One region of the Xanthomonas sp. AC360 genome, then DNA from elsewhere that is predicted to be linked to it. Evidence: predicted binding sites of a transcription regulator. Region 1 holds the regulator's gene; each other region holds the start of a gene.
The links. The regulator FliA, encoded in region 1, starts transcription of late flagellar genes. The targets are predictions, from matches to a motif close to TAAAGTTTNNCNNNCNNNGGCCGATAA.

Region 1 (7,831 bases):
ATGACCGCGGTCTGCAGGCGGGCGGTGGCGATATCCAGCACGCTGACCGCGCGGTCGAGTTCTTCGTCGCGCAGACGGGTGCGCAAGGTCTTCAACCGGTTGCGCGAGAGCACCAGTTCGCCAATCAGATTGACGATGGCGTCCAGGCGCTTGGTATCCACGCGCACGGTCTGTTCGGCTTCGGCGCCGCCCTTGGCGCCAGCTTTCGGTGCGGCCTTGGCGCCCGGCGCCGGCGCGGCATGGCCGTCGTCGTGCGCAGCTGCGGCAGCTGCCGCCTTGGGTGCGGCCTTGACCGCCGGCGGTCCGCTCTTGGCATCGAACTGTGCGATCAGCGACGGCGGTGCATGCGGCACGGGTTCGCCCGAGCCCATCGCATCCAGCATGGCCTGCAGATAATCCAGCGACTGCTGCGCGGCATCGAAGTGATGCGCCTGCAGCACCGCCTGGCCCGAGCGCGCCATGCCGAGGGTTTCTTCGGCGGCGTGGCACAGCTCCACCATGGGCTTGATCGCCAGAAAGCCGGCGCCGCCCTTGAGCGTGTGGAAGCCGCGGAACACCGCGTTGAGCTGGTCGGCTTCGTCTGGCGCCTGTTCCAGCGACACCAGCTGTTCGCCGAGGCGATCCAGGATTTCCTGGGCCTCGACGATGAAATCGGCAGCAATATCGTCTGGAACAGCACTCATGGTTACAACCCCAATCCGGACAGCAAATCGTCGGCGTCGTCTTGCGACACCGCGTGACGGTCCAGGCCCTTGACCGCAGGACCGGCAAGACCGCCGTCGTCTTTCTTCGGCTCGGTGCTCTTGGGCGGCAGGCCCAGCGCGCCGAAGCCTTCATGCACGCGGCGCACGATCCCGGCCACGCGGCGAATGATCTGCCCGCTGAGGTCCTGATAGCTCTGCGCCAGCGACAGCTCGGTGAGGTTGTGGCGCATCTGGTCCATCAGCGCGCCCTGGTCCTGATTCAGACCGCCGTCGCGCAGCTTGTTGGCCAGCTCGCGGCATTCTTCGACCAGATCCAGGGTGCGATGGCTGGCCTTTTCGGTCATTTCCACCACGTGGTCCAGGCGCGAGCAGGCATCGTCCAGTTCGCCGGCTTCTTCGGGCACGGTGGGCAGCTCGCCCAGCGCCTGCCCAAGTTCGCGTGCGAGCCGGCTCAGGCCCTGCATCATCGGACGCGTGCGCAGGGCGGCGAGGTGATCGACCTCGCGCTTCCAGGCAGCTTCGTCACCGCTTTCCAGTGCATCAAGCGCACCTTGCAGACGCTCGATCAACGCAGCGCGTTCGGCATTGGTCTCCACGGTGGCGTTCATCAGGCGGTCGCCGCCAGACGTTCGAATACCTTGCCCAGCTTTTCTTCCAGCGTCTGCGCGGTGAACGGCTTGATGATGTAGCCATTGACGCCGCACTGCGCCGCTTCGATGATCTGCTCGCGCTTGGCTTCGGCGGTCACCATCATCACCGGCAGGTGCTTGAGCTTAGCGTCGGCGCGGATGTTGCGCAGCAGGTCGATGCCGGTCATGCCGGGCATGTTCCAGTCCGTCACCACAAAATCGAACGGGCCCGAGCGCAATGCAGCCAGCGCGCTGTTGCCGTCTTCGGCCTCTGCGGTATTGGTGAAGCCGAGATCTGCCAACAGATTCTTGACGATACGTCGCATCGTCGAGAAGTCGTCCACGATCAGGATCCGCATGTTCTTATTCACATCAAGCTCCTAACACGAAAAAATACGCGAAAAATTAGTCGTCAATTTCGACACCGGCGTCGGCCAGTTCGAAGACTTTGAGGCGGCCGCGCAAACGCACCACGGCCTGGCCATGGATCTGGCAGACGCGCGACTCGCTGACACCGAGCACAGCGCCGATTTCCTTCAGGTTCAATTCCTGTTCGTAGTACAGCGACAGCACCAGCTGCTCGCGCTCGGGCAACTGGCCGATGGCCTTGCCCAGCTCGCGGCCGAATTCGCCACGCTCCATCATCTGCTGCGGGTTGGGGCCACCCTTGGCGGTGGTGTCCAGCTCGCCGTGATCTTCGATGCGCGATTCCAGGCTCAGCACCTGGCCGCGTGCGGCGTCTTCCATCAGGCGCAGGTAATCGGGCAGCGGCATTTCCATCGCGGCGGCCACTTCGGTGGCGGCGGCGGCGCGGCCGGTGTTCTGCTCGATCTTGCGCACTGCGGCGGCGGCGTCGCGGGCACGGCGGTGTACCGAACGCGGCACCCAGTCGCCACGGCGAATTTCGTCGATCATCGAGCCGCGGATACGGATCGAGGCGTAGGTTTCGAACGAGGCGCCCTGGTCGGAGTCGTAACTGCGCGAGGCTTCGATCAGGCCGATCATGCCGGCCTGGATCAGGTCGTCCACTTCCACGCTGGCCGGCAGACGCGCCGCCAGATGGTGGGCGATGCGGCGGACCAGATCGGCGTGCTGGGTCACCACGTCGTTGGCGTTATTGCGCTGCACGGCGCGGTACTGCGCGGTGGCCGTGGTTGCGGTAGCAGTGCTCATGCGGCCACTCCCCGTTGGATGATGCGTTCGACAAAGAACTCGACGTTGCCGCGCGGCACGGTGGGAGCCTGCCAGCGCGAGGTACGGCGTGCGATTTCGGCAATGGCCTGCGCCGACGGACTGGCGGGATACGCCTTGATGACGGGTTGCTGACGCTGCACCGACAGGCGCAACCAGTCGTCCTGCGGCACGTGGCCGAGATAGTTCAGCGACACATCGCCAAGGAACTTTTCGCAGACGCGCGAGAGCTTGTCGTACAGCAGGCGGCCTTCGTTGGGGTCGCGCACCATGTTGGCGATGATCTGCAGGCGGTCCACGCCGCGTTCGCGCGAGAGCACCTTGATCAGCGCGTAGGCGTCGGTGATCGAGGCCGGCTCGTCGCAGACCACCACCACGGTGTCCTGGGCGGCCTGGCAGAAGGTCAGCACGCTGTCGGTGATGCCGGCGGCGGTGTCGATGACCATCACGTCCAGGTCGCGTTCCAGTTCGGAGAACACATTGACCAGGCCGATGTGCTGGGCCGGAGCCAGTTCCGCCATGTGGCGGCGACCGGAGGCGGCCGGCACCACCAACACGCCGCCCGGGCCTTCGATGATCACTTCATCGAGCGTGCAGCGGCCGGCGATCAGGTCGGCCAGGGTGAACTTGGGCGAGAGTCCCAAGACCACATCCAGGTTGGCCAGGCCAAGGTCGGCGTCCAGCAGCAGGGTGCGTTTGCCCATGTCGGCAAGCGCCACGGCCAGGTTGGCGGAGATGTTGGTTTTGCCCACGCCGCCCTTGCCACCGGTCACGGCAATCGTGCGCACCGGGCCCAAGGGCTCGGGACGGGTCGCCGTCAGGGGGAAGGCGTTGGTCAGCTTTGCGTATTCACGCGACTGCATGGTTGTGCTCCGGAGTACAGGGCTTATCGGCAGCGCGCCGTAAATCTTCAAGACGAAGAACGAGACTGGCGGCATTGGCGCGGTGCAGGTCGTCTGGGACCCGCTGTCCGTCAGTCACCCAGGTGATGGGCAGTTGGTGGTCGACCACCACCGACAAGGCGCTGCCGAAGCGGCCGGTCTCGTCGAGTTTGGTCAGCACCACGCCTTGGGGTTTGGCGTGGGCGAAGCGGCGCACGACCTCGTCGAGGTCGGCAAAATGAGAGTTGGCGGGCAGCACCAGCAGCGAGGTGACCTGCTGGGCGGCGCGCAGCCAGTTCAGCTGGGCGGCCAGGGCGCGGTCGCGCTGGCCCATGCCGGCGGTGTCGATCAGCACCAGCTTGTAGTCGCGCAGGCGATCCAGCAGCGCGAGCAGGCTTTCGGCGCTGTCGGCCTCGTGCACGGCGATGCCGAGCTGGCGGCCGTAGCTGTGCAGCTGCTCGCGGCCACCGACGCGCAAGGTATCGGTGGTGACCAGGGCCACGTCGCGCGGGGCGTGCTGGGCGGCGAAGCGCTGCGCCAGCTTGGCGATGGTGGTGGTCTTGCCGGCACCGGTCGGGCCGACCAGGGCGATCACGCCGCCGCGTTCCAGCGGGTCGATCGGAGCCACCGGCAGACGCTTGGACAGCAGGCCCAGCATCAGCCCGCGGCCGCGGTGCAATTCGGTATCGGCCGGGATCTGCATGGCGACATCGCGGGTCAGGCCGGCATCGAAGCCGTAGTCGTCCATCAGCTCCAGCGCCTGCGCACGCACCGGGGAGCCACGCAGGCGCTCGTCGGTGAGGCGGTTCATTTCGCGCTCGATCATCTGACGCATCAGCGCCAGTTCGCCACGCAGCTGCTTGAGTTCTTCGTCGTTCTGCGGGAGCGGCGCGGCGGCCACCGGCACCGCGGCCAGCGCGGCGGGGGCGACGACGATCGGCGGCAACGCGGCTGGCGGCAGGATCTGCGGCAGCGCGTCGTCCAGGCCGAAGTCGGCCTCGTCGTCGAATGCATCGTCGTCCTGCCCATGCGCGGCGTAAGCCGGGGCGGCGAGGGCTGCGGCAACGACCGGGGTCGGTGCCTGCACCGGAGCGGCCTGCACGGCGGGGCGCTGCACCGGGGCGGTAGTCAAAAAGTCGGCGAACAGCTGTTCCGGCACGGCCGACAGCGCGTGTTCCTGACGCTGCACAACCGGGGCGGCGACATCCTGCACGGCCGGCATCGGCACCACGCTGCGGATCGGGGCGGCCACCGGGGCCTGACGCGGCACGCTGACCGGCTGACGCAGGGCCATCGCAGCAATCATTTCTTCGGCGGCGCTGGCAACGCGCTGGCGGTGGCTCATGCCGTTCTCGGCGGCCGGCTTGAGCGGGGCATGCACCGGAGCGGCCGGGCGGGTAGCGGCCTGCGCCGGAGCCTGCTGCACGGGCGCCTGCTGCAGCGGAGCGGTGTGGGTGATCGGCGCATCGGAGCGTGCGGTTTCCAGCGCACGCTGCACGAGTTCTTCGTCGTAGTTGCTGGCAGCGACGATCTCGATGCCTTCAGCGGTACGACGGTTGGACAGGATCACTGCATCCGGGCCGTGCTCTTCACGCACCATGCGGAATGCGGTGCGCATGTCCGGGGCGACAAAGCGTTTGATCTTCATGCCACGTGCCTCCAGGAACGGGACCCGCCGGACGCCGGACGGGTGCGCGATGAATGTGGGTGTGTTGCCAGCGTCATGAGTTGCCTGTCCCGTTCGGTTGTTCCAAGTCCTGCCATCCGCCCCGCAGCGGTGGTGCTGTCTGCGGTCTCGCCAGAGCTAATGCACGCGGCGTGCCAAAACGGCGGTGCTGGGTTTTTGGCGAGTGGGTGCGGGGTGCGCGCGGAGGAGACTAGGTACTGACGCCGAGCCGGGCTTGCTGCGCTAAGTGGATGTTCTGATTGAATTTTTCGACGGCATTGGGTGCCGGTGCGGCGGCGTCCCTGTGTTGGACGGCTGCGCAGATCGCGTCTGTTGGAGCGCATTGAACGCCCGCGCGAACCGCAGCAGCGCCGTGCTCGTCGTGCTTCCCAGGGTCGGTGGCATGCAATCGATTGGGATTTTGCCGAGTGGCGGATTTCCGGCGCCTGGCGTTGGCGGTTGGTGGCCGCCCTGCGGCGATTGCTGGAGGACGCGATAGAGGCTGTCGGGCTATACCGGAGCGCCGATGCAGTCGTAGGAGCGCACCTGGGCGCGATGGGCTGTATCGGTGAAGCCCGTCGCGCCCGCGTGCGCTCCTACGGAAAGGGGGCCACGATGTTGCTTAGTGGTAGGTCGTCGTCCAAGACATCGCGCGTTGCCGCGGTTGAGCATGCAGAGCGGGGTCAACTGCGCCTGGTCAGGGTGCACGCTGCATCTTAGGAGCGCACCTGGGCGCGACGGGGCTGTCCCGGTAAATCCCTCGCGCCCGGTTGCGCTCCTACACAAGCGGTGTCGGCGACGTTGTCCAGTCCGAGCTGTGCTGTCTTCTTGGGATCTCGCATCCCAGCGGTTAACCCTTCTGGATCAAAGCTCACCCGCGTTGTCGGATGACCCAGTACGCCGTAGGAGCGCACCTGGGCGCGATGGGGCTTTCCCGGTAAAGCCCTCGCGCCCGGGTGCGCTCCTACACACGCGGTGTCGGCGACGTTGTCCAGTCCGAGCTGTGCTGTCTTCTTGGGATCTCGCATCCCAGCGGTTGACCCTTCTGGATCAAAGCTCACCCGCGTTGTCGGATTACCCGGTACGTCGTAGGAGCGCACCTGGGCGCGATGGGGCTGTCCCGGTAAGGCTGTCGCGCCCGGGTGCGCGCCTACGGAATGGGGGCGATGACGGTGTGCGTTCGTCTTAGCTAATGGTGCCGACCAGCTTCAGGCGTTTGTCTTCCGGCACTTCGCTATACGCCAGCACCGACAGGCTCGGGACGCTGTGGCGGACCAGGCGGGCCAGGGCGGCGCGGACGGTGCCGGGCACCAGGACCACGGCCGGTTCGTTGCGGGCTTCCTGCTTGCCGACGCAATCGGCCAGGCTCTGGTGCAGGCGCTCGGCCAGACCGGGCTCCAGCGCCACACCGTTACCGTGGGTGGATTCCTGCAACACGCGCTCCAGCTGCGGGGCCAGGGTGAATACCGGCAGTTCGGCGGACATGCCGGCGATCTCCTGCACGATGAAGCGGCCCAGCGAGGTGCGTACCGCGGCGGTGAGGGTGGCCGGGTCCTGGCTCTGCGGGGCGTGCTCGACCAGCGCTTCGACGATCTTGCGCAGTTGACGCACCGGGATCCGCTCGATCAGCAGGTTCTGCAGCACGCGCACCACCACCGACAGCGGCAGCGCCTTCGGGGTGAGGTCTTCGACCATCTTCGGCGCGGTCTTGGCCAGGGTGGCCAGCAACTGCTGCACTTCTTCGTGGCCGAGCAGCTCCGGGGCGTGTTCGCGGATCAGGTGCGACAGATGCGTGGCCACCACGGTGGCCGGGTCGACCACGGTGTAGCCCATCGATTCGGCGTAGGAGCGCTGATGCGGTTGGATCCAGGTGGCATCCAGGCCGAACGCCGGATCCTTGCCGGGGATGCCGTCCAGCTGGCCGAGCGCACCGCCCGGGTCCAGCGCCAGCTCGCGGTCGGGGTAGATCTCGGCGGTGGCCACCGGCACACCATGCACCAGCAGGCGATAGGCGTTGGCCGACAGTTCCAGGTTGTCGCGGATATGCACCGGCGGCACCAGGAAACCGATGTCCTGGGTGAGCTTGCGGCGCACGCCCTTGATACGCGCCATCAATTCGCCGCCCTGGTGCTTGTCCACCAGCGGGATCAGCCGGTAGCCCACTTCCAGGCCCAGCGGGTCGATCGGGCGCAGTTCGTCCCAGCTCAGTTCGGCGCTGGCCTGCGCGGTGGCGGCTGCGGCGGCGGCCTTGGGATCGCTGGCGGGGTCGCCGGTCGGGGCGACCACCAGGCTGCGCTTGTACATTTTCCAGGCGATCACGCCCAGGATCAGGCCGAGCGTCAAAAACGCGACGTTCGGCATGCCCGGCACCAAGCCGACCAGGCCCAGGATGGCGGCGGCCACCGCGAGTGCGCGGTGCTGGCCGAACACCTGGCTGATCATGGCGCCGCGCATGTCCTGCGCCCGCGAGGCGCGGGTCACCAGCAAGGCGACCGAAGACGACACCAGCAGGGCTGGCAGCTGCGCCACCAGACCGTCGCCGATCGACAGCAGGGTGTAGGTGGACGCGGCATCCACGAAGCTCATGTCGTGCTGGAACATGCCCACCGCCATGCCGCCGATGAGGTTGATGAACAGGATCATGATGGCGGCGATGGCGTCGCCGCGGATGAACTTGTTGGCACCGTCCATTGCGCCGTAGAAGTCGGCTTCTTCGCGGACCTCTTCGCGGCGGGCCTTGGCTTCTTCACGCGTCAGCAA
Region 2 (7,831 bases), 1.9 Mb from region 1:
GAGCCGGTCGGCGGCGGTGGCAAAACTCTTGAGGACATCCAGGTCCGAGCGCACTTGCGCGGCGACTTCAGGTTTTTGCACCTTGATCGCCACCGGTGTGCCATCGCGCAATGCGGCCCGATGCACCTGCGCCAGCGACGCACAGCCCAGAGGCACCGGGTCGAAAAACGAGAACGCCTTGTTGACCGACACGCCGAGTTCTTCTTCGATGATCTGGCGGATGCGTTCCACCGGCACCGAGCTGGTGTTTTCCTGCATGCGCTCCAGCGCGGTGGCGAACTCTGGCGGCACGATGTCCGGGCGCGTGGACAACATCTGACCGAGTTTGACGAAGGTGGGGCCTAGCGATTCCAGGTCGGAGACGAACTGATCGGGCGTGCCTTCCGCCGGCACCTCGTACTCGTTGATGGCGGCCGGATCCAGATTCATGCCGGCAAACACACCCGACCCGCGGTACCGCAGCAACAAGCGCAGGATCTGCGTACGCCGGCTCATGCCGCCCACCACGGCCTGATCGGCCGGGTGCGTTGCCGGAGCCGGTGTGCGGTGCGGGTCATTCGAACTCAAGGCCATCTCCGGGGCGTCATGCGAGCGGCGAGTGTGGCCAGCGCGGGGTCGTCAGCCGGTGAATCCGGGTGCGCCGTAACAGCGTTGCGAGCGCTGCCGCTGCCTGTGCTAGCGCTTGTCCGGCCTGGGTCTGGCAGTGCCGGCAACCGCCCGGCAACGGCGCGCAACGACCGCACAATGGCCTGCCATCACCCCATGCGGGCGCAGGATCGGCGAGAATTCACGCCTACTCACGCACGACCACCCTCGAAGGACCTCCGCATGGCCGGTGCCAGCCTGTTTACCCTGCTCGACGACATCGCCACCCTGCTGGACGACGTTTCCATCCTGACCAAGGTTGCGGCCAAGAAAACCGCCGGCGTGCTGGGCGACGATCTGGCACTCAACGCGCAGCAGGTCACCGGCGTCAGCGCCGATCGCGAGTTGCCGGTGGTCTGGGCAGTCGCCAAGGGGTCGCTGGTCAACAAGGTGATCCTGGTGCCGGCGGCGTTGGCGATCAGCGCGCTGGAAGCCTGGCTGCGCGGGCGCGGCTACAACGTGCCGTTGGTGATGCCGCTGATGATGATCGGCGGCGCCTACCTGTGCTTCGAAGGCGTGGAGAAGCTGGCGCACAAGTTCCTGCACGACGCGGACGAAGAAGCGCAGCGGCATGCCGAGCGCACCCGCGCGCTGGCCGACGAACAGGTCGATGTGGTGGCGCTGGAGAAGGACAAGGTCAAGGGCGCGATCCGCACCGACTTCATCCTGTCGGCGGAGATCATCGTGCTGTCGCTGGGCGTGGTGGCCGCTGTGTCGTTCGGCCAGCAGGTGGCGGTGCTGGTGGCGATCGCACTGGCGATGACCATCGGCGTGTACGGCCTGGTCGCGGCGATCGTGAAGCTGGACGATCTGGGCCTGTACCTGACCCAGAAGGGCGCGTCGCTGGCGGCGCTCGGCCGCGGCATTCTGGTGGCCGCGCCATGGCTGATGAAGTTCCTGTCGGTAGCCGGCACGCTGGCGATGTTTCTGGTCGGCGGCGGCATCCTGGTCCACAACATCCCCGCGCTGCATCACCTCGTCATGGATCTGGCCAAGTCGGCCGGCGGCCTGGGCTGGCTGGTCGAAGCGCTGGGCAACATGGTGGTCGGCGTGGTCGCCGGTGCGGTGGTGCTGGGAGCCGTGATGTTGTTCCAGAAGCTGCGCGGGAATAAGGCCGCGCACTGATCTTGTCTTGGAGCGGCTACCAGAACGTAGTGAGCACTCGTCAGGTGGGTGCGGACGGTGCGGAGGAACACGGAGCGGACTAGTGGATCATGCCGCACCGAGCACTCACTGCATCCGCCTGGCAGTGAGCACAGTCGTTTTGTTAGCTGCCCTAATCTGCGCTGATCACCCGATTCTTGCCCGCGGCTTTGGCGTCGTACATGGCGCGGTCGGCGCGGCGCACCAGCTCGTCCTGGGTTTCGTCGGTATGGCGCAGCGCTACGCCTGCGCTGAAGCTGATGAAGATGCGCACGTCTTCGTGCAGCAAGGAGCGCTGCGCCATGGCACGTTGCAGGCGGATGACCGCCGCGCTGGCCTCGAAGATGGTCGAGTCCGGCAGCAGCAGCACGAATTCTTCGCCGCCGAAGCGGGCAATGGCATCGGTGGTACGCAATACCGCCTTGGCCACCTCGACGGTGTGGCGTAGCGCGGCGTCGCCGCCGGCGTGGCCGTGGGCTTCGTTGAGGCGGCGGAAGTCGTCCAGGTCCAGCATCGCCACGCACAGCGGCTGGCCGCTGCGTTGGGTGCGCACCGCTTCGCGCTGGAACAGTTCTTCGAAGCCGCGCCGGTTGAGCGCGCCGGTCAGCTGGTCTTCGCGCACCAGTCCGGCGACTGCGTTGAGTTCCTGTTCGAGCGAGGCGATGCGTTGTTCTGCGTCTTCGACTTGGCGGCGTGCGGACAGCAGTTCGTCGCGCGCGGCCAGCGCCTGGGCCTGGACCCCGGCGGTGTCCTGCAGCACGTCCTGCAGCAGGCGGTTGAGGTCGGGAATACTGCGAGCGTCGCCGATCGCCTGCGAATAGCCGGCAACGCGGTCGTGGTACTCGCCGGTGCTGGTGGCCATGCCGTCGAGCCGGTCGACGAAGGACACCATCATTTCGCGCATGGCGCTCTTGGAATCGGCAATGCCCTGCTTGAGCAGGCCCTGCTTGTAGATCACCTCGCGCAGGGTGCCGCGCGCCTGTTCGATCGATTCCACGTCCAGCGGGCCGGCCAGCAGCTGCCGCACCACCGAGATCTGGCCCTGTAACCAGCTGCGATCGTCGAGGAGTTCGCCGACGTTCTCCAACAATAGGTCGAACAAGCCGAGCAACAGGTTCTGTTGTTCGCTGGCATCCTCGGCGCGCAGGCCGATTTGATGGCTCAGTTCGCGCAGTCGCTGCTCTAGCGTGATCAGCTCGTGCCCGGGGCGCCAATGGCGCAGGGCCGATGCCAGGGTCTGGGCTTCTTCGGCCAGCTCGGGGCTGCGTTGCAGCAGTGTGGCCAGGGCGTTGCCCAGCGCGTGCCGCAGCAGGTCGCGTAACTGTTCGGCTTCGGTGCGGCCTTCGGCGATGGAGTCGCCGATATCGATGGTGCGGATGTATTTGTCGATCAGCTGGCGCAGCGTGCGGCCGTAGCCTGGCCAGTCGCCGGCCGCATAGGCCGCGCTCAGGCGTACGCCCATGTCGCCGAGTTCACCATGCAGGCTGGCGATGCCTTCGGCGAACGCCAGCAGCAGTGCCTCGGGATGCGCGGCATGCGAAAACAGACGAACGAGCATCGCCGTGGCGGCCGCCGGATCGTGCGCGCCGGACTTGGTCTTGGCGGGAACCAGCTGATGTGCCGCAAGCCCCGGCGCGGCATGCGCGCTGCCGCGCACGCTCGGCAGCGCAGCGACCGGGCGCGCGGTGTCCGTGCCGCCCCAAGGCAACAGACGGCGCAGCCCGCCACGCGGGCGGCTTGGAAGGTCAGGCTGGTCGGTCATGCCAGGTCTCGAAAGGTCGACGTGCTATCGCTGGTTATCGGCGCGTATGCGAGCCGCTTGAGCAGACCGGACCGTACGGCGCAGTCCGCAGCATGCATCCAATCGCGACGCCGCGATGCGATGCATGACGCGAACGTGGGCATGAACAAGTTACACAGATGACGACGACCACAGCTGCACTCTCCCGCATTCGGTGCATCTCAGTGCCTATGCACCGATGCGGGGATGTCATCGCACTGCAATGCATCGCTTATGCCCGCAGACCTGCGCAACTGTGCGTAAAGGAATGTGGGCTGTCGCAGAAAAGTCAGCACATGTTCACGCATATTTTATTTGTACGGGGTGTAGATTCATCACCAAGGACAACGTGGAGTACGCGCGTGGTCCCTGCTCCTCATTCGTAGCATGTCGTCTGGCCACATCGGCAGACGATGGTTTTCGCTTCGCCGTTTTCCGTCTCCACCCACTTTACGACGGACGTTTAGATGGTTGCCACGATGCCGCTTCACGCCAGCACTGCACGCTTAGAGCGCAGCACGATGATCCCCACGCTGAAGAAGAGCGGGCGGCCGCGTGATGCACGCGGGCGTTTCATTCGCCATCACGAGCGATTGCCGGTGTCGCTGGCCGATACGCGCGGTGCGTTGTTCGTGGTGTCGGAGATGGCCGACTTCATCAAGGCTGGCGGTCTGGGCGATGTCGCGGCAGCGCTGCCGCGCGCGCTGCGCCATCGCTATGACGTGCGTGTGCTGATCCCCGGCTACCGCGCGGTGCTCGAGCGTGCCGGCAAGGTGGAGATTGTGGGCCGCGTGTTGGCGCATGCCTCGCTGCCGGCCTGCGACATCGGTCGCATCGTGCAGTCCGATGGCCTGCCGATCTACATCCTGTTGTCCAAGGAACTGTTCGAACGCGATGGCTCGCCGTATGTGAGCACCAGCGGTTCGGAGTTCGAAGACAACGCGATCCGCTTCGCCACCTTGTCGCATGCCGCCGCGCAGATTGCCGCCGGTCATGCCGGCCTGGGCTGGAAGCCGCGCCTGCTGCATCTCAACGACTGGCCGTGCGCGCTGGCGGCCGGCTACGTGCGTTGGTCCGGCGGCACCACCCCGTGCCTGTTGACCATCCACAACCTGGCCTACCAGGGCCTGGTGCCGTATTCGATGGCGTCGGCACTGGGCATCCCGGCCGAGCGGGTGGCCGAGCTGGAGTTCTACGGGCAGATGTCGTTCCTGCGTGGCGGTATCGTCAATGCCGACCACGTCAACACCGTCAGCATCAGCTATGCCAAGCAGATCACCGGCCCGGCGCAAGGCTGCGGACTGGACCGGCTGCTGGCCGGCCGCGCCGCCAAGGGCGCGCTGACCGGCATCGTCAACGGCATCGACGCCAGCTGGGACCCGCGCACCGACGTCCACCTGGATTCGCACTTCAGCGTGAACCAGTGGCAGGGCCGGCAGGCCAACGCCGCCCAGGTGCGCAAGGCTTTTGGGCTACGCGACAGCACCGGGCCGTTGTTTGCGGTGGTGTCGCGGCTGGTGCATCAGAAGGGCCTGGACCTGATCTGCGAGGTTGCCCCGCAGATCGTGGCGGCCGGTGGCCAGATCGCCGTGATCGGCGGTGGCGAGCCGGAGATCGAACAACAGGTGGCCGAGTTGACCCGCCGGTATCCCGGCCAGGTCGGTGCCTTCATCGGCTTCGAGGAAGGCCTGGCGCGGCGCATGTTCGCCGGTGCGGACTTCCTGCTGATGCCGTCGCGCTTCGAGCCTTGCGGCCTGAGCCAGATGTACGCGCAGCGCTTCGGCTGCCTGCCGATCGCACACGCCACCGGTGGGCTGATCGATACCGTGGACGATGGCGTAACCGGTTTCCTGTTCCAGCACGCCAGCGTGGAGGCCTTGCGCCGCTGCCTGGAACGCGCGTTCCGCACCTTCCGGCTGCCCAGCCTGCTGTCGGCGATGCGCCGCGCGGCCATGCTGCGGCCCAGCGGCTGGGATGTGGCCGGCAAGAAATATCTGTCCCTCTACGAACGCACCGCCGCAACCGCACCTGCGCTTGCGACGGTGTCATGAGCGAACGGTTGGGCGTGCAAGGGCAGGGAACGGAAGGCGAGGCTGTGACCACGGAAGGAGTGTCTGATAGCGCGCTTGCCTTGCAGGCGCTGGCCGACGGAGCGCCCACCGACGCGTTCGCGGTGCTGGGCCCGCATCTGCAGGCCGATGGCCGCCGCCGCGTTCGGGTGCTGGCACCTGGCGCCGAGGCGATGGGCCTGATCGATCCACGCGGCAAGTTGCTGGCGCGCATGCAGGCCGGCGCGGTCGATGGCGTGTTCGAAGGCGAGCTGGCGGTCGATGGACCGTATCGGCTGCGCATCGTCTGGCCGGACGTGGTGCAGGAGATCGAAGACCCGTACGCGTTTGCCCCCACCCTGGACGAGTCGCTGCTGCTGCAGATCGCCGCCGGCGATGGGCAGGCGTTGCGCAGCACGCTGGGCGCACAGCATCTGCGCTGCGAGGATGTGCCGGGCGTACGCTTTGCGGTCTGGGCGCCACACGCGCAGCGCGTGGCGGTGGTGGGCGACTTCAATGGCTGGGAGGCGCGGCGGCATCCCATGCGTCAGCGTCTGGGCGGCTTCTGGGAGCTGTTCCTGCCGCGTGTGGAAGCCGGCGCCCGCTACAAATACGTGATCACCGCCGCCGACGGCCGTGTGCTGCTCAAGGCCGACCCGGTCGCGCGCCAGAGCGAGCTGCCGCCGGCCACCGCTTCGGTGGTGCCCGGTGGCGCCGCGTTTGCGTGGACCGATGCCGAGTGGATGGACAAGCGTGCGGTGCAGGCATTGCCGGCGCCGATGTCCATCTACGAGGTACATGCCGCTTCGTGGCGCCGCGATGGCCACAACCAGCCGCTGGACTGGCCCAGTCTGGCCAAGCAACTGATCCCGTATGTGCAGGAGCTGGGCTTCACCCATCTCGAGTTGCTGCCGATCACCGAGCACCCGTTCGGTGGCTCGTGGGGTTACCAGCCGCTGGGCCTGTATGCGCCGACTGCCCGTCACGGTAGCCCGGATGGCTTTGCGCAGTTCGTCGATGCCTGCCACCGTGCCGGCATCGGCGTGATCCTGGATTGGGTCAGCGCGCACTTCCCCGATGATGCGCACGGCCTGGCGCAGTTCGATGGCGCCGCGCTGTACGAGCATGCCGACCCGCGCGAAGGCATGCATCGCGACTGGAATACGCTGATCTACAACTACGGCCGCCCGGAAGTGACCGCCTACCTGTTGGGCAGCGCGCTGGAGTGGATTGACCATTACCACCTCGACGGCCTGCGCGTGGATGCGGTGGCCTCGATGCTGTACCGCGATTACGGCCGTGCCGAAGGCGAGTGGGTACCCAACGCGCACGGCGGCCGCGAGAATCTGGAGGCGGTGGCGTTCTTGCGCCAGCTCAACCGAGAGATTGCCGCGCGCCATCCGGGTGTGCTTACCATCGCCGAAGAATCCACCGCCTGGCCCGGCGTGACCGCGCCGATCAGCGACGGCGGGCTGGGCTTTACGCACAAGTGGAACATGGGTTGGATGCACGACACGCTGAGCTATATGCAGCGCGATCCTGCCGAGCGCGCGCAACACCACAGCCAGCTCACCTTCGGCCTGGTGTACGCGTTCTCCGAACGCTTCGTGTTGCCGCTGTCGCACGACGAAGTGGTGCATCGCACCGGCGGCCTGCTTGGGCAGATGCCGGGCGACGACTGGCGCCGCTTCGCCAACCTGCGCGCGTATCTGGCGCTGATGTGGGCGCATCCGGGCGACAAACTGGTGTTCATGGGCGCCGAATTCGGCCAGTGGAGCGATTGGAATCACGACCAGTCGCTGGACTGGCATCTGCTCGACGGCGCGCCGCATCGCGGCGTGCAGCAACTGGTGGGCGATCTCAACGCCACCTTGCGCCGCGTGCCGGCGCTGTATCGCAGCACGCATCGCGCCGATGGCTTCGACTGGAGCGTGGCCGACGACGCACGCAATAGCGTATTGGCCTTCATTCGTCATGACCCCGAAGGCGGTGCGCCGCCGTTGCTGGCGGTGAGCAACCTCACCCCGCAACCGCAACACGACTACCGCGTGGGAGTGCCGCGCGCCGGCATCTGGCGCGAAATCCTCAATACTGACAGTGCCCGTTACGGCGGCAGCAACCTCGGCAACAGCAGTCGTCTTGCGACCGAGCCGATGGGCATGCATGGGCATACGCAACGTCTGCGCCTGACTCTGCCGCCGCTGGCCACGATCTA
Region 3 (7,831 bases), 970 kb from region 1:
CCAGCACGCGGCCGGCGCTTTCGGCGAGCTCGACGCTGGAGCCGGCCACTTCGCCGATCTCGTGCGCGGCGATCTGGCTACGCTCGGCCAGCTTGCGCACTTCCGCAGCCACCACCGCAAAGCCCTTGCCGTGTTCGCCGGCACGCGCCGCTTCGATGGCCGCGTTGAGCGCGAGCAGATTGGTTTGATAGGCGATGTCGTCGATGATGCCGATCTTCTTGGCGATGTCCTTCATTGCCACCACGGTAGCGCGCACGGTGTCTCCACCGTCGGCCGCTTCGCTGGCGGCCTTGGCGGCCATGCTGTCGGTGACGCGGGCGTTTTCGGTGTTCTGTGCGATGGAGGCGGTCATCTGCTCCAGCGAGGCGCTGGTCTCTTCCACACCTGCGGCCTGTTCGCTGGCGGCCTGTGCAAGCGCTTGCGCGGTGGCGCTCACCTGTTCGGACGCGCTGGCCAGATTTTCGGCGTTGCGGTTGACCTCATCGACGATCTCGGTCAAGCGGGTCATGGTGGTGTTGACGTAGCGCTGCATGTCGGCGAATGCGCCTTCGTAGCGACCTTCCACGGTGTGGGTGAGGTCGCCGTCGGCCATCGCGCCCATGACCTGGATCACTTCGGAAATGCTGCGCAGATTGCTGCGCGCGCGCTCCACGGTGTCGTTGATGAAGGCCTTCTTGCCCGGCAGTTGCGCCAGCGGCGCATCGAAGTTGCCGCGGCCGAATTCGGCCACCACTCCCATCGCCAACTTCTTGACCGCGATGTGTGCGCCAACCATCTCGTTGATGCCGGTGGCCATGCTGCGGAAGTCGCCATCGAAGCGGGTGCTGTCGATGACTACGTCGATATCGCCGGCTTCGTGTTCGGCCGACATGTGGTTGATCTCGGCGATCAGTCCGGTGAGGTTGCCGCGTACCTGATCGATGGTGTCGTTGATGAAGCGCTTCTTGCCCGGCAGCAACGGCAGTTGTGCGGTGAAGTTGCCGCGGCCGAACTCGCCGACGCAGGCGATGGCCTGCTTCTTGACGGCGATGTGGCCAGCCACCATCGCATTGATGCCTTCGGCCATGCGACGGAAGTCGCCGGTGAAGCGCTGCGTGTCGATCACCACGTCGATATCGCCGGCATCGTGTTCCACCGACATGCGGTTGACCTCGGCGACCATGCCGGTGAGGTTGCCGCGGATCTGGTCCACCACCTCGTTGATGAAGGCTTTCTTGCCAGGCAGGCGTTCCAGCTCGGCGGCGAAATTGCCGCGGCCGAATTCGGCCACGCAGGCCATCGCCTGCTTTTTCACCGTGATATGGCTGGCGACCATGCGATTGATACCGTCGCCCATAGTGCGGAAGTCGCCGTCGAAGCGCGCCACATCGATGCGTGCGTCGATTTCGCCGGCATCGTGTTCGCGCGAGACGCGATTGATCTCGTCGTTGACGTGGCGGATGCCGCTTTGCACTTTACGCAAGCCGCGCAGCACGTCGCCGGCATGCTCGTCGCGTGTCTGCGGCAGGGCGACATCGAAGTTGCCACGCGAGAAGGCGTCCAGCGTGGTGGTGGCCAGGTCCAGCGCGCCGCTGGCGATGCGGATCGCCCACATCAGCAGAGCACCGCTGATGAGTGCTGCAACGATGCTGGCGCCGAGCAGGGCTGCATGCGACAGCGTCAGCGCAAAGCCGGCGACGATCACGAGGACGGGCAGGGCCACCGCAAGCGCGGCGGTGAACCATAACTGGGTGGCGATCGGAAGACGGTGTGACATGGCGAGAGTTCCTGGGGTCAGGTAACAACGAACGAGGCGGGTTGTAAGGAGCGAAACTGCGAATGCTCAGGCCGCCAGCGCGTCCTGGTTGGGATGCAACTGCTGAATCAGGCTGGGCACATCCAGGATCAGCGCGACATCGCCGCTGCCCAGGATGCTGGAGCCACTGATGCCTTTGACCTGTGCGAACACCTTGGACAACGGCTTGATCACGGTCTGCCATTCGCCCAGCAAGGTGTCCACGACCAGGCCGAAGCGTTGTGCGCCTTGCCTGATCACCACGATGCTTTCGCGTGCCGGCGTCCTGCCGCCGAGGGCGAACAGTTCACGCAGGCGCACATACGGCAGCACGCTGCCGCGCAGGTCGATGTAGTCGCTGGCGTAGTCGGGCGTGAACTCCACGCATTCCTCCACCACATCCAGCGGCACCACGAACACGGATTTGCCCACGCCCACCTGGAAGCCGTTGATGATGGCCAGCGTCAGCGGCAGTCGCACCGAGATGGTGGTGCCGAGCCCGGCGGCGCTGTCGATTTCGACCGTGCCGCGCAGGGCGGTGATGTTGCGTTTGACCACATCCATGCCGACGCCGCGGCCGGACAGGTTGGTGACCTTTTCTGCGGTGGAAAAGCCCGGTTCGAAGATCATCGCGAACACTTCGCGGTCGCTGAGTTGGCGGCCGGGTTCGATCAGGCCGCGCTCGAGCGCCTTGGCCAGGATGCGGTCGCGGTTCAAGCCGCCGCCGTCGTCGGTGATCTGGATGACGATGCTGCCGGAGTCGTGATACGCGTTGAGGCCCACGGTGCCGCGTGCGGGTTTGCCGTGTGCCACGCGCACGTCCGCCGGCTCGATGCCGTGGTCCATCGCGTTGCGCACCAGATGCGTCAGCGGGTCGCCGATCTTTTCCACCACCGACTTGTCCAGTTCGGTGTCTTCGCCGGCCACTACCAGCGCGATGTCCTTGCCGAGTTCGCGCGCCACATCGTGCACCACGCGTTGGAAGCGGCTGAAGGTGCCGCCGATCTTGACCATGCGTAGCTGCAAGGCGCTTTCGCGCACGTCTTCCACCAGGCCGGCCAGGATCGAGGCCGATTCCAGCAGTTGCGCATCGCCGGTACGCTGCGCGTTGGCGTTGGTGCTGCTGACGGCAATGATGAGTTCGCCGACCAGATCGATCATGCGATCGAGCTTGTCGGCATCCACGCGGATCGAGCGCGCATCGTTGTTGCGTCCGCCCGCGTCGGGTGCATTGCGGGCCGGCGCCGATGCGGCGTTTGCAGCGTTGGGCACGGCGGCAAGTACGCTGACCGGCGCAGCGGCCATCACCGGCTCGCTGATCAGCAGCGTGGCTGTATCGGCTGGTGCAGACACTGCGGCGATATCCAGATCGCAATCGTCGCGGACGAATTCGAACACCTCTTCGATCGCGGCACGATCGGCATCGCTGCGCAGCAGGATCTGGAAACCGAGGTAATTGGCTTCCGGGTCGAGGTCTTCAAACCGTGGCAATTGGCTGTAGTCGGTGCCGATCGACTCTACCGACCCGAGGCCGCGCAGATTGCGGATCAGCTTGAGCGGCGAGTTACCGAAGCGCAGTGCGTCGGCGAAGAGTTTGAGCGAGATGCGCCAGTAACCGCTCTGTTTTTCAGGCGTGCTGTACTGGATGGCGGCAGCGGTGACGCCGCAGGCGCTGCTTTGCAGATAGGTCTGCAGCTGCGCCAATAACGGTTCGGCTTCGGCAGCCAGCGCATCCGCATCGGCATGGCTGGGGTCGGCGGCAGTCTCCACCAATGCATGGATATGATCGCAGCACACCAGCAGCAGCCCGATCAGTTCCGAGCTCAACGTCAGCGCTTCATCGCGCACCAGATCGAGCACGCTTTCCACCACATGGGTGAAGCCGACCAGCTGCGGCAGATCGAATAATCCGCCCGAGCCCTTGATGGTATGCGCGGCACGGAAGATCGCATTGACCGCATCCGGCGACGACTCGCCACGCTCGGCTTCGAGCAGATGCCGTTCCATGTCTTCGAGCAGATCCCGGCTTTCGGCCAGGAAGGTCTGCATCAGCTGGTTCATGTCCATGCGCGCGTCACCCGTCCGTTAGTGAATGTGTTCGCCGAGGCAGGCAACCGCATGCGGGTACAGCGCTTCGAGCAGGCCGAGCAGTTCGATCACATCGACCACCGCACGGCTGGAATCGGTCAGCGAAAACGGCCGTCCATCGGCCTGGATCGCCTGCTTGGTGGCCAGCAGCAATTGCAGGCCGGTAGTGTCGATTTCGCTCACTGCCGCCAGATCCAGATGCACTCCACCCGGATGCGCCAACGCCGGCTGCAACAGCGGCTTGAGTTCGGCGGCGCGACGAATCGTCATCTCGCCCTCAAGGGCAAGCGTCAACGGCGCGGGCAGATCGGGAGATGGAGTGTTCATGGGTGCCTCAAGCGATGGCGCACGTTGGGTGCGATGACGCGGGGAGAAGGTGGCGGTGACATGGATCTGCGTGGCGTGCTCTGCACACAGAGTCATGCCGGTCTATGCAGGTATCGGCGCCTAGCTGGAATATTTAGGCCAAATTCAGTCGAATGACGTAAATGTGAAATCTTCTAGCAGTTCTGAAATTAACTGCTCAGGTTTGTCGCAAGCAGGCTCATAAGGCGTTTGTCCTGGACAGTCCCGGGACAACGTGCGCGTGTTTCAAACACGGCGGAGCAGTGCGCATCGAGCAAGGGCAAGGGCTGCGAGCCCGTTGCGTGTGACGCAGATCGGCGCGATATCGGAGACGTCTCGCGCACCACGCCATGCACACAGGTGGTGCTCACCTGCGTGCATGACGTGTAGTGCTGTCGAGTCTGTTGCGACGCCGTCAAACGCGGCGTTGCGCTTCAGCCCGGTGTCAGTGCGGCCAGCAAACCGCGTGCTGCGTTGAAGCGGTCTGCGCCTTCGGGCATCGGCAACTTAATGCGCAGTTTGTCCGGGCCATCCATGGTGTAGATCTTCGGCTGCTTCTGGATCATCTGGATGACGGTCATCGGGTCGATCGACGGCTTGGCTTCGAACACCAGACGCCCGCCGTTTTCGCCCAGATCCAGCTTGCGGATCCCCAACGCATTGGCCTGCAGCTTGAGCTCGGCAATCGCGAACAGGTGCTTGACCGGATCCGGCAGCAAGCCGAAGCGGTCGATCATCTCCACCTGCAATTCGCGCAAGGCATCGGTGTCGCGTGCACTGGAAATGCGCTTGTACAGCGTCAGGCGCGTATGCACATCTGGCAGGTAATCCTCGGGAATCAGCGAGGCCACGTGCAGCTCCACTTCGGCGCCGCGCGCTTCTTCGCCGGCATCCAGATCGGGCAGTTTGCCTTGGCGAATACTGCGCACCGCGCGCTCCAGCAGTTCGGTGTACAGGCTGAAACCGACCTCGGCCATCTGGCCGCTCTGGTCTTCGCCGAGCAACTCGCCGGCGCCGCGGATTTCAAGATCGTGCGTGGCCAGGGTGAAGCCCGCACCCAGCTCGTCCATCGAGGCGATGGCTTCCAGGCGCTTTTCTGCATCGGAGGTCATCGAGCGCCGGTCCGGCACCACCAGATACGCGTAAGCGCGGTGATGCGAACGGCCCACGCGGCCGCGCAGCTGATGCAACTGCGCAAGACCGAAGCGATCGGCGCGGTTGATGATGATGGTGTTGGCGTTGGGAATGTCGATGCCCGATTCGATGATCGTGGTCGACAACAGCACGTTGAAGCGTTGCTTCTGGAAATCCAGCATCACCCGTTCCAGCTCGCGCTCGGGCATCTGCCCGTGCGCGATGCCGATACGCGCTTCCGGCACCAGTTCGGACAGATCGCGTTGCATGCGCACGATGCTTTCCACATCGTTGTGCAGGAAGTACAGCTGGCCGCCACGGCTGAGCTCGCGCTGGAATGCTTCGCGCAGCAGCGTGTTGTCCCAGGCGGTGATGAAGGTCTGCACCGCCAGCCGGTTGGGCGGCGGGGTGGCGATGATGGATAGATCGCGCAAGCCGGCCATGGCCATATTGAGCGTGCGCGGGATCGGCGTGGCGGTGAGCGTAAGCAGATGCACGTTGGCGCGCATCGCCTTGAGCGCTTCTTTTTGCCGCACGCCGAACCGTTGTTCCTCGTCGACCACGACCAGGCCCAGATCCTTGAACTTCACATCGGGCTGCAACAAGCGGTGCGTGCCGATGATGACGTCGATATCGCCACTGGCGACCTTCTCCAGCTCGGCCTTGATTTCCTTGGTGCTCTTGAAGCGCGACAGCACTTCCACCTTCATTGGGTAATCGGCAAAGCGGTCGCGGAAATTGCGGTAATGCTGTTCGGCCAACAGGGTGGTCGGCACCAGCACGGCGACCTGCTTGCCGGCGCTGGCCGCAGCAAATGCCGCACGCACCGCGACCTCGGTCTTGCCGAAACCGACATCGCCGCACACCACGCGGTCCATCGGCTGGCTGCTGCCCAGATCGCGCAGCGTGGCGTCGATGGCGGCAAGCTGGTCGGTGGTTTCTTCGAACGGGAATCCGGCTGCAAACGGCTCGTACATCGCCCGGTCCACCTGCAGCGCCAGGCCGGCGCGCGCGCGGCGGCGGGCCTGGATTTCCAACAGTTCGGCAGCCACGTCGCGCACCTTCTCGGCGGCTCTGCGCTTGGCCTTGGTCCATTGCTCGCCGCCCAGCGAATGCAGCGGCGCGGTCTCGGCCGATGCACCGGAGTAACGGCTGATCAGATGCAACTGCGCCACCGGCACATACAACCGGTCGCCCTTGGCGTATTCGATTTCCAGGAACTCGCCGGGCATGCCGCCGGCATCGAGCACGATCAGCCCGCGGTAGCGGCCCACACCGTGATCCTCGTGCACGATCGGCGCGCCTTCGGACAGCTCGCCCAGGTCGCGAATGATCGCTTCCGGCTCACGTCCGACCCGGCGCGTGCGGCGCGGTTGGTTGGCCCGCTCGGGAAACAGCTGACGCTCGGTCAGCACCGCAATCTGCGGCTCATCCAGCGCAAAGCCGTCTTCCAGCGCCGCCACCGTGATGCCGAAACGCAGCTTGGTCGCCGTCAGGAAGGCCGGTACATCGGCCACGACATCCGGCTTGAGCTGGGCGGCGGCCAGCACTTCCATCAAGGCTTCGCGGCGGCCGGCCGAATCGGCGGCGACCAGCACACGGCCCGGGTAGTGGCTCAGGAACGAGGCCAGTGCCTGGCCAGCCGGCGCGTCTTTTGCGGCAACCGGCAACGGCGGCAACGGTTGGTCGCCGAGCGCGGCGGCCTCGTCGATGCGCGCATGGTCGCTGGCCCACACCTCGATACGCGCCAGCTTGTTGAGCCGCTCGCGCAGCGCATCCGGCGATTGATACAACTCGTCCGGCGGCAGCAGTGGGCGTTCCACATCGTGGCGGCGCTGTTCGTAGCGATTCTGCGCCTGCGCCCAGAACGTATCGGCGGCGTTGGACACGCCAGTGGCGATCAACGGTAGCGCGCGCTTGTCCAGATAATCGAACAGCGTGGCGGTCTTGGCGAAGAACATCGGCAGGTAGTACTCGACCCCCGACGGCGCCAGGCCCGATTTAAGATCCTGATACAAGGCGCTGCGCCGGGTATCCACGTCGAAGCGTTCGCGCAGGCAGGCCAGCACGCGTTCGACGCTGGCATCGTCCATCGGCACTTCGCGGCCGGGCAACATCTTGACCGCGTCCACCTTGTCCAGCGAACGCTGCGATTCCGGGTCGAACACGCGGATCGAATCGATGTCCTCATCCAGCAACTCCACGCGCAGCGGCGTGGTTTCGCCCATCGGAAACACATCGAGCAACCCGCCGCGCACCGCAAAATCGCCTGGGTCCATCACCTGCGGCACATTGCGGTAACCGGCGCTTTCCAGGCGGCGTTTCTCCGCATCCAGATCCAGCCGCTGGCCGACCTTCAGATCGAAACTGCCGCCGACGATGTAGCTCAGCGGTGCCAGCTGCTGCATCAGGGTCTGCACCGGCACGATCACCACGCCCTTGCTCAGGCCGGGCAGGCGATGCAGGGCAGCCAGGCGCTGGCTGATGATT
Region 4 (7,831 bases), 470 kb from region 1:
GGCGCGACGCGTGCCGCCGCACATCCTGGTGACCACGCCAGAGTCACTGTACGTGCTGCTGGGCTCGGCATCCGGGCGCAGTGCCTTACGGCATGTGCGCACGGTGATCGTCGATGAAATCCATGCGGTGGCGGCGGACAAACGTGGCAGCCATCTGAGTCTGACGTTGGAGCGGCTGCAGCGACTGGCCGAGCGGCCGATCACGCGGGTCGGGTTGTCGGCAACGCAGAAACCCATCGACACCGTGGCGCAGTTTCTGGTCGGCGTAGGCGAAGACGGCGTGCCACAGCCCTGCGAGATCGTCGATATCGGCTACACGCGGGAGCGCGATCTGGCGTTGGCGCTGCCGCCCACACCGTTGAGCGTGGTGATGTCCAACGACCAATGGCTGCAGGTCTATGCCGACGTGGCCATGCTTGCGCAGCAACATCGCACCACGCTGGTGTTCGTCAACACGCGGCGCATGGCCGAGCGTGCGGCGCGGCATCTGGGCGATCTGTTGGGCAAGCAACGCGTTGCCGCGCATCACGGCAGTCTGTCGCGCGAGACGCGTCTGCTGGCCGAACAGCGGCTCAAGGCGGGCGAACTCACCGTGCTGGTGGCCACCGCCTCGCTGGAGCTGGGCCTGGATATCGGTGATGTGGATCTGGTGTGCCAGCTCGGCTCGCCGCGCTCGATCGCCACCTTCCTGCAGCGTGCCGGCCGCTCCGGTCACAAGGTCGGCGGCACGCCGAAGGCGAGGCTGTTTCCACAGACCCGCGACGAGTTGGTCGAATGCGCGGCGTTGCTGGACAGCATCCGGCGCGGCGAATTGGATGTGCTGCGTATCCCATTGGCGCCGGTGGATGTGCTTGCGCAGCAGATCGTGGCCGAAGCAGCCTGCGAGGACTGGGACGAAGATGCGCTGTTTGCGCTGATGCGGCGCGCGTGGCCGTTCGCCCAGTTGAGCCGTGCCACCTTCGATAGCGTGGTGCGCATGCTGTGCGAGGGCTTCAGTACCCGGCTTGGCCCGCGTGCCGGGTATCTGCATCGCGATGCGGTGCATCGGCGGCTGCATGCGCGCCGCGGTGCGCGCATGACCGCGCTGACTTCCGGCGGCACCATTCCCGAAACCGGCGATTACAGCGTGGTGCTGGAGCCGCAGGCCGAAAAGATCGGCACGGTGAACGAAGATTTTGCGATCGAAAGCCTCACTGGCGACGTGTTCCAGCTCGGCAATGCCAGCTACCGCATCCTGCGCGTGGATGCCGGGCGCGTGCGGGTGGAAGATGCCAAGGGCGCGCCGCCGAATATCCCGTTCTGGCTGGGCGAAGCGCCTGGCCGCAGCGACGAGCTGTCAGCAGCGGTGTCGCGCCTGCGCGGCGAGATTGCGGCCCGACTCGACAACGCACCGCATCAGGCAGCACGTGATTGGCTATGCAGCACGCTGGGCTGCTCTGCAGAAGCGGCCCAGCAACTGGTGGACTATCTGGCGCATGCCTGCGCAACGCTGGGCGCCATGCCCACGCAGCAGTGTGTGGTGATGGAACGGTTTTTCGATGCCAGCGGCGGCACGCAATTGGTGATCCACTCGCCTTACGGCAGCCGCATCAATCGCGCATGGGGGCTGGCATTGCGCAAGCGCTTCTGCCGCACCTTCAATTTTGAATTGCAGGCCGCAGCGACAGAAGATGCGATCGTGTTGTCGCTGTCTACCAGTCACAGTTTTGCGCTGGAAGAGGTTGGCCGTTATCTGCATTCGTCGTCGGCCGAGCATGTGCTGATCCAGGCGCTGCTGGATACGCCGCTGTTCGGCGTGCGTTGGCGCTGGAATGCGACCAACGCAATGGCGCTGCCGCGTTTCACCGGTGGCAACAAGGTGGCGCCGCAGTTGCAGCGGATGAAATCCGAAGATCTATTGGCGGCCGTGTTCCCGGATCAGGTGGCCTGTGCGGAGAATCTGGTTGGCGAGCGCGAGGTGCCGGATCATCCGCTGGTGACGCAAACGCTGGACGATTGCCTGCATCAGGCGATGGACAGCGAAGGCTGGTTGCAGGTGCTGCGCGGGCTGGAATCGGGTGCCATCACGCTGGTGGCGCGTGATCTGGCGGCGCCTTCACCGCTGGCGGCCGAAGCCTTGAATGCACGTCCGTACGCATTTCTGGACGATGCGCCGCTGGAAGAACGCCGCACCCAGGCGGTGCAAAGCCGCCGTTACACCCCGCAGAACAGCGACGACCTGGGACGCTTGGACCCACAGGCCATCGCGTCGGTGCGTGAGGAAGCCTGGCCGCAGCCCCGCGATGCCGAAGAGATGCACGAGGCCCTGGTCGGGCTGGGCGTGCTGCCGGTCGATGAAACAGCCGGTGCGCAGTGGCAGCCGTGGTTGACGGCACTCGCTCCCGATGGTCGCGCCAGTTGCCTGGTGATGGACGGCGCGCCTGCGTTGTGGATCAGCGCCGAGCGGATCGATTGGTTCATGCCGTTGTATCCGCACGCCTCGGCGCAGCCGCCATTGAAAGCGCCGGCCGACTGCGGTGTGACCGACTGGGAGCGCGACTGGGCGGTGCGCGAATTGTTGCGGGGGCGCTTGTCGGCAGTGGGCCCGGCACAGGTGCCGGCCTTGGCCAGTGCATTGCGCTTGCCCGAAGACGAGATCGCGCTGGCATTGCTGGCATTGCAGCGCGAGGGCTATGTCATGGCCGGCCAGTTCAGTGCGCACGCGCCGTCGGAAGAATGGTGCGAACGCCATCTGCTGGCGCGCATCCATCGCTACACGCTGGGGCGCTTGCGGCGCGAGATCGAGCCAGTGTCGCAGCGCGATTACGCGCGCTTTCTGTTCGAGTGGCAGCATGTGGACAGCGAGAGCCGGGTTGCCGGACCGGACGCATTGGCGGGGGTTGTCGGGCAACTGGAAGGCTTCGAAGCGCCGGCCGTGCTGTGGGAAAGCGAAGTGCTGCCGGCGCGTGTGCGCGACTATCAACCCGCGTGGCTGGATGATTTATGCACCGCCGGACGCACCGTGTGGGCGCGCTTGCGGCCGGGCGGTGGACGCAGCGGCGCCGCGTTGCGGGCGACTCCAATCGTGCTGCTGCCGCGCCGCGACGCGCAGCGCTGGAGTGGCCTGGCACGTGCGGTCGACGATGCGCCGCTGGGGTCGCGCGCGCAGCGTGTGGTGGAGGTCCTGCAGCAGCAGGGTGCGTTGTTCTTCGACGAGATTTCCGATGCCGCGCACCTGATGAGCACCGAGCTGGAAGACGCCCTGAGTGAACTGGTGATGCGTGGCCGTGCCCATTGCGACAGTTATGCCGGGCTGCGCGCGCTGCTGGTGCCGGCCTCCAAGCGGCCGTCGGCGCTCTCGCGGCAGCGGCGTCGTGCCACTGCTCTGGGCATACGCGATGCCGGGCGATGGGCGCCGGTGCGCGCGCTTGCCGAGCTACCGCTGGCCGAAGCCGGCGAGCGGCATCAAGAAATGCTTGAGCACGTCGCGCGCACGCTGCTGCGCCGTTACGGCGTGGTGTGCTGGCGCTTGCTTGAGCGCGAGGCGGCGTGGTTGCCGCCCTGGCGCGAACTACTGCGCATGTATCAACGCCTGGAAGCGCGCGGCGAAATCCGCGGTGGCCGTTTCATCGCCGGTCTGTCTGGCGAGCAGTTCGCCTTGCCGGATGCGATCGCGGCCCTGCGCCGCGTCCGCGCCCAGGCTCCGCAGCAGCGCTGGGTGTGCGTGAGCGCAAGCGACCCCAGCAATCTGTTGGGCAGTATCCTGCCTGGCGAGCGCGTGGCACGCGTGCCGGGCAATCGCGTCGCATCGCTCGACGGCCTGCCGATGGCGGTGTGGGCGGCCGATCGCTTCCAACCGCTGCAGGACCTCACCGCCGAACACACCGAGCAGGCTTTGCGCCTCCTGCAACGTGGGCCAGGTGCGGCCGAGCCGACGCCGATGGAGCAATGGTTGGCTCAGTCGCCCGGCAGCGCCGCACGCGTGCCGGTCACGCGTGGGAGCGGACGCGACAAATAGGCGCTTTCGGGCACCACCCAGCGCCATGGCTGATCGACGGCCTTGCGGATGCCGATGCGCGGCGTCGCGAGCGCAGCCGCCGGCGGCGCGGTGCCATCGTCTTCGATCCACAGACGTGCGCCAGCATCGGTCAGGTCCAGTCCGTTGTCGGCCGCAGTGACGCCGAACACCTGTGCCAGACGGCCGGGGCCAGTGGTCAGTGCCTTGGCCGGCGCGGCGCCGCGTGCCGCCTGCATGGCCTGCACGCCGGCGAGCGGCTGCAGCGCGCGGATCAGCACGGCGTGCCCCGGGGCACCGCCGCAGACTGCATTGATCGCCCAGTGCATGCCATAGATGAGACACATACAGATGCCCGGGTGCGCCGAACATCACCTGCGTGCGCGGGGTGATGCCACGGAACGAATGCGCGGCTGGATCGTCGCTGCCGCAATAGGCCTCGACCTCGGTGATGCGGCCGCGCCGGCCATCGGCACTGACCAGCACCTTGTTGAGCAGGCGCGGCGCAACCTTGCGCGAATCGTGTGCGTAGAACGCGCGGGGCAGTGGCGTGGGCGACATGGCATCAGCCTAGTCGCCCGGTCGTGATGTCTCTGCGGACTGTCCCGGACAGCCCGCAGAGCAGGGGTAGGGTTTTTCCGAACACGCCAGGTCAGGAGCGCTAGACCTGTCACAAAACTGCATATCCAATTTCATGAATAGGCGCTGTACCGATCGAAGCATATCAAGCGTGTTTTGCCAGCGCCGATAGCTATCAACGATTGGTTAGACGAGTCCGCATCGTGCGATCGGCACGCGCAGCACCGTCGATTGCCCATGCAACGCATGCAGCCCACGCAGCACTCAAAGAGAACTCCCCAATGTTAGGCAACTTCAAAATCGGAACCAGACTGATCGTGGCGTTTCTGATCGTCTCGGCGATCGGCGCGTGCATCGGGTGGGTCGGCTATTCCAACTCCGGACGCATCAGCGACCTGTCGACCTCGCTGTACGAGCGCGAGTTGCTCGGCCTGTCCAACGTCAAGGAAGCCAACATCAATCTGATCTACGCAGGCCGCGCACGCGCCAACCTGTTGCTGGCCAGCAGCGCGGAAGAACGCCAGTCGCATGTGCAGAACATCGACAAGTACACCGCCAAGGTGGTCGATCACATGACCCGTGCGCGCGGCAGCTTTCAGACCGAAGAGGGCAAGACCAAACTGGCGCAGTTCGATCGTGCGTGGCAGACCTATCTGGATGAGCGCGGCCGCTTTATCGAAGCCGCCAATCGCGAAGCAATGCGCGAGGCCAATCCCGAACTTGCTGCATTGTCGCGTGCGGTGCGCGCCAGCTCGGATGAAGTGGATACCTTGATGACCGATCTGAGCGGACTGCGCGAGCGCAGCGCCGCCTCGGCCAACGCAGAAACCGGCGCCATCCATGCGCGCAGTTCCAAATTGCTGATCGCCATCATTTGCGGCGGTGTGTTGCTCGGCGCCGCGCTTGGGGTGGTGATCAGCCGCAGCGTCACCGGCCCGATCCGTCGCGCGGTTGCAGTCGCCAATGGCCTGTCGGAAGGCGATCTGACCATGCGCATCGATGTACACGGTCGCGACGAAACCGCGCAGTTGCTAGAAGCCATGCGCACCATGGTGCAGAAGTTGTCGCAGGTGGTGGGCGAGGTGAATACCAGTGCCGAGACCCTGGCCAGCGCGTCCGAAGAAGTCAGCGCCACTGCGCAGTCGTTGTCGCAGGCCGCCAGCGAACAGGCGGCCGGCGTGGAAGAAACCAGCGCCTCGCTGGAGCAGATGACGGCATCGATCAGTCAGAACACCGAGAACGCCCGCATCACCGACGGCATGGCCACCCAGGCCGCGAAGGAAACCATCGAAGGCGGCGAAGCGGTGGTGGCCACCACCCAGGCGATGAAGCAGATTGCGCAGAAGATCGGCATCATCGACGACATCGCCTATCAGACCAATCTGCTCGCGCTCAATGCCGCCATCGAAGCGGCGCGTGCCGGCGAGCATGGCAAGGGATTTGCGGTGGTGGCGGCCGAAGTACGCAAACTGGCCGAACGCAGCCAGGTGGCCGCGCAGGAAATCGGCGAGGTGGCCAGTTCCAGCGTCGAACTGGCCGACCGCGCCGGGCGCCTGCTCGACACCATCGTGCCGAGCATCAAGCGCACCTCGGATCTGGTGCAGGAAATCTCCGCCGCTTCCGAAGAACAATCCTCGGGTGTGAGCCAGATCAACTCGGCGGTGGTGCAGCTGAGCCAGACCACCCAGCAGAACGCCAGCGCCTCCGAAGAACTGGCCGCCACCGCCGAAGAAATGAGCGCGCAGGCCGAGCAGCTACAACAGAGCATGGCGTTCTTCCGGCTGGGCGGGCAGGGCGCTGCGAGCACGCCGCCCAAGCGTGGCAAGCAGGTCGCTGCACGCCCGGCACGTGTTGCAGGTGCGCGCGCTTGGCGTGGCAATGCAGCGCCGGCATATGCCATGTCCGAGGGCCCGGACGAAGGCCAGTTCGCTCGCTTCTGAGAGATCGATCGATGACCGCACAGACTTCCGATGTCATGCCGGGCGATGCCGATGCAGCCGCCCAATACCTCACCTTTCAGCTGGACGGCGAAACCTTCGCCACCAGCATTCTTGGGATTCGCGAAATCATCCAGTACCGCGCTCCGACGCCAGTGCCGTCGATGCCGGCGTGCGTGCGCGGTGTGATCAATCTGCGCGGCGCGGTGGTGCCGGTGGTGGATCTGCAGGCACGGCTCGGGCGTGCCGACAGCGCCATCAACAAGCGCAGCTGCATCGTGATTCTGTCCACCGAGCAGGCGCAGGGCACGCAGGTGATCGGCGTGCTGGTCGACGCCGTCAATGCGGTGATCGAACTGGCCGATGACGATATCGAAGCGGCGCCGGCGTTCGGTACGCATATCCGTCGCGACCTGCTGCGTGGCATGGGCAAGGTGGGCGAGCGCTTCGTGGTGCTGCTGGAGATGGAACAGGTGCTGCAGGTGGACGAGATTGCCGGCAATGCCGACGCGCTGGCTGCCTGAGGCCGCTTGGAATTCGGGCGAGCCGATGCCGGTCGATTGAGAGTGCAGACGATTGCCCGCGCGTGGAAAGACTGCGCGTCGTGAGTCGCGCTGATTCGTAAGCCGGGCGCGTTGGTTGGGCAGCGGGCGCGGCAGTAGGTTGTCTGCCGCTCGTTGCCCAAGGCAAATCACGTAGCGCAAAGACGTTCGGCGTCAGAACGTCGCAGGCGCGCATCAACCAATGTTGAACACGTGTTGCGTAGCGCCGTGTACCCGCAGTGCTACGTGCATGGCACTGCAGCGTCTGTCACTCAGGGCACACAGTAAAGACAGCGCAAGCAATTCAGCTCGAGCGAGTGTCAGCCTTGCAGATGCCAGCCGCTGAACCGCTGCACGCGGTTGCGTCCATCGCAGATCGCGCCCTGCAACGCATGTCGCGCGCGCGCCAGCAAGGTGTTGCTGTCGAGCGTCTCGCTGGCAGGCACATCGACCAGCCCGATGCTGGCGGTCAACGTCCCGATGGGCCAGTGCGCGGTTGTGACCGCTTGACCGATGTCTTCTGCAGCGTGCACTGCAGCAGACGCCCCCGCTACCGGAAGCGCCACGCACAGCCGATCGCAGTCCAGCCGCGCCACGATCGCGGTCTGCGGCAGCTGCGCCTCGACCAGTCTTGCCGCCTGCACCAGCGTCGCTTCCGCTGCGGCAACGCCCGATTGCAGTTTGTGCCGCTTGAAGCCATCCAGATCGATCAGCAAAAAGCCCAGCGACTGTTCCGGCGCTGCGGCACACGTGTCTTGGAGACGCTGCAGGCCATGCTC

Region 2: a site for FliA is predicted at 3,585-3,611, ahead of ACZZ0O_RS08045 (GGDEF domain-containing protein). Genes of this name have one in related genera too.
Region 3: a site for FliA is predicted at 4,300-4,326, ahead of ACZZ0O_RS20450 (STAS domain-containing protein). Genes of this name have one in related genera too.
Region 4: a site for FliA is predicted at 4,719-4,745, ahead of ACZZ0O_RS18300 (methyl-accepting chemotaxis protein). Genes of this name have one in related genera too.

The regions. Positions count from the first base shown of each region.
Region 1 covers NZ_OZ409846.1:3,798,723-3,806,553, forward strand. Annotated here, with positions in the region: gene ACZZ0O_RS16250 (chemotaxis protein CheA) at 1-683, opposite strand, end outside; gene ACZZ0O_RS16255 (protein phosphatase CheZ) at 686-1,312, opposite strand; gene cheY (chemotaxis response regulator CheY) at 1,312-1,704, opposite strand; gene ACZZ0O_RS16265 (RNA polymerase sigma factor FliA) at 1,739-2,506, opposite strand; gene ACZZ0O_RS16270 (MinD/ParA family protein) at 2,503-3,387, opposite strand; gene flhF (flagellar biosynthesis protein FlhF) at 3,374-5,053, opposite strand; gene flhA (flagellar biosynthesis protein FlhA) at 6,257-7,831, opposite strand, start outside.
Region 2 covers NZ_OZ409846.1:1,885,304-1,893,134, forward strand. Annotated here, with positions in the region: gene ACZZ0O_RS08030 (ABC1 kinase family protein) at 1-573, opposite strand, end outside; gene ACZZ0O_RS08035 (DUF808 domain-containing protein) at 829-1,770, shown strand; RNA gene ACZZ0O_RS08040 (sX9 sRNA) at 1,785-1,861, opposite strand; gene ACZZ0O_RS08045 (GGDEF domain-containing protein) at 1,922-3,550, opposite strand; gene glgA (glycogen synthase GlgA) at 4,036-5,619, shown strand; gene ACZZ0O_RS08055 (1,4-alpha-glucan branching enzyme) at 5,616-7,831, shown strand, end outside.
Region 3 covers NZ_OZ409846.1:4,766,190-4,774,020, reverse strand. Annotated here, with positions in the region: gene ACZZ0O_RS20460 (methyl-accepting chemotaxis protein) at 1-1,756, opposite strand, end outside; gene ACZZ0O_RS20455 (chemotaxis protein CheA) at 1,823-3,841, opposite strand; gene ACZZ0O_RS20450 (STAS domain-containing protein) at 3,860-4,189, opposite strand; gene mfd (transcription-repair coupling factor) at 4,642-7,831, opposite strand, start outside.
Region 4 covers NZ_OZ409846.1:4,266,943-4,274,773, reverse strand. Annotated here, with positions in the region: gene ACZZ0O_RS18310 (DEAD/DEAH box helicase) at 1-3,997, shown strand, start outside; partial or broken gene ACZZ0O_RS18305 (DNA-3-methyladenine glycosylase) at 3,937-4,555, opposite strand; gene ACZZ0O_RS18300 (methyl-accepting chemotaxis protein) at 4,855-6,513, shown strand; gene ACZZ0O_RS18295 (chemotaxis protein CheW) at 6,525-7,034, shown strand; gene ACZZ0O_RS18290 (GGDEF domain-containing protein) at 7,373-7,831, opposite strand, start outside.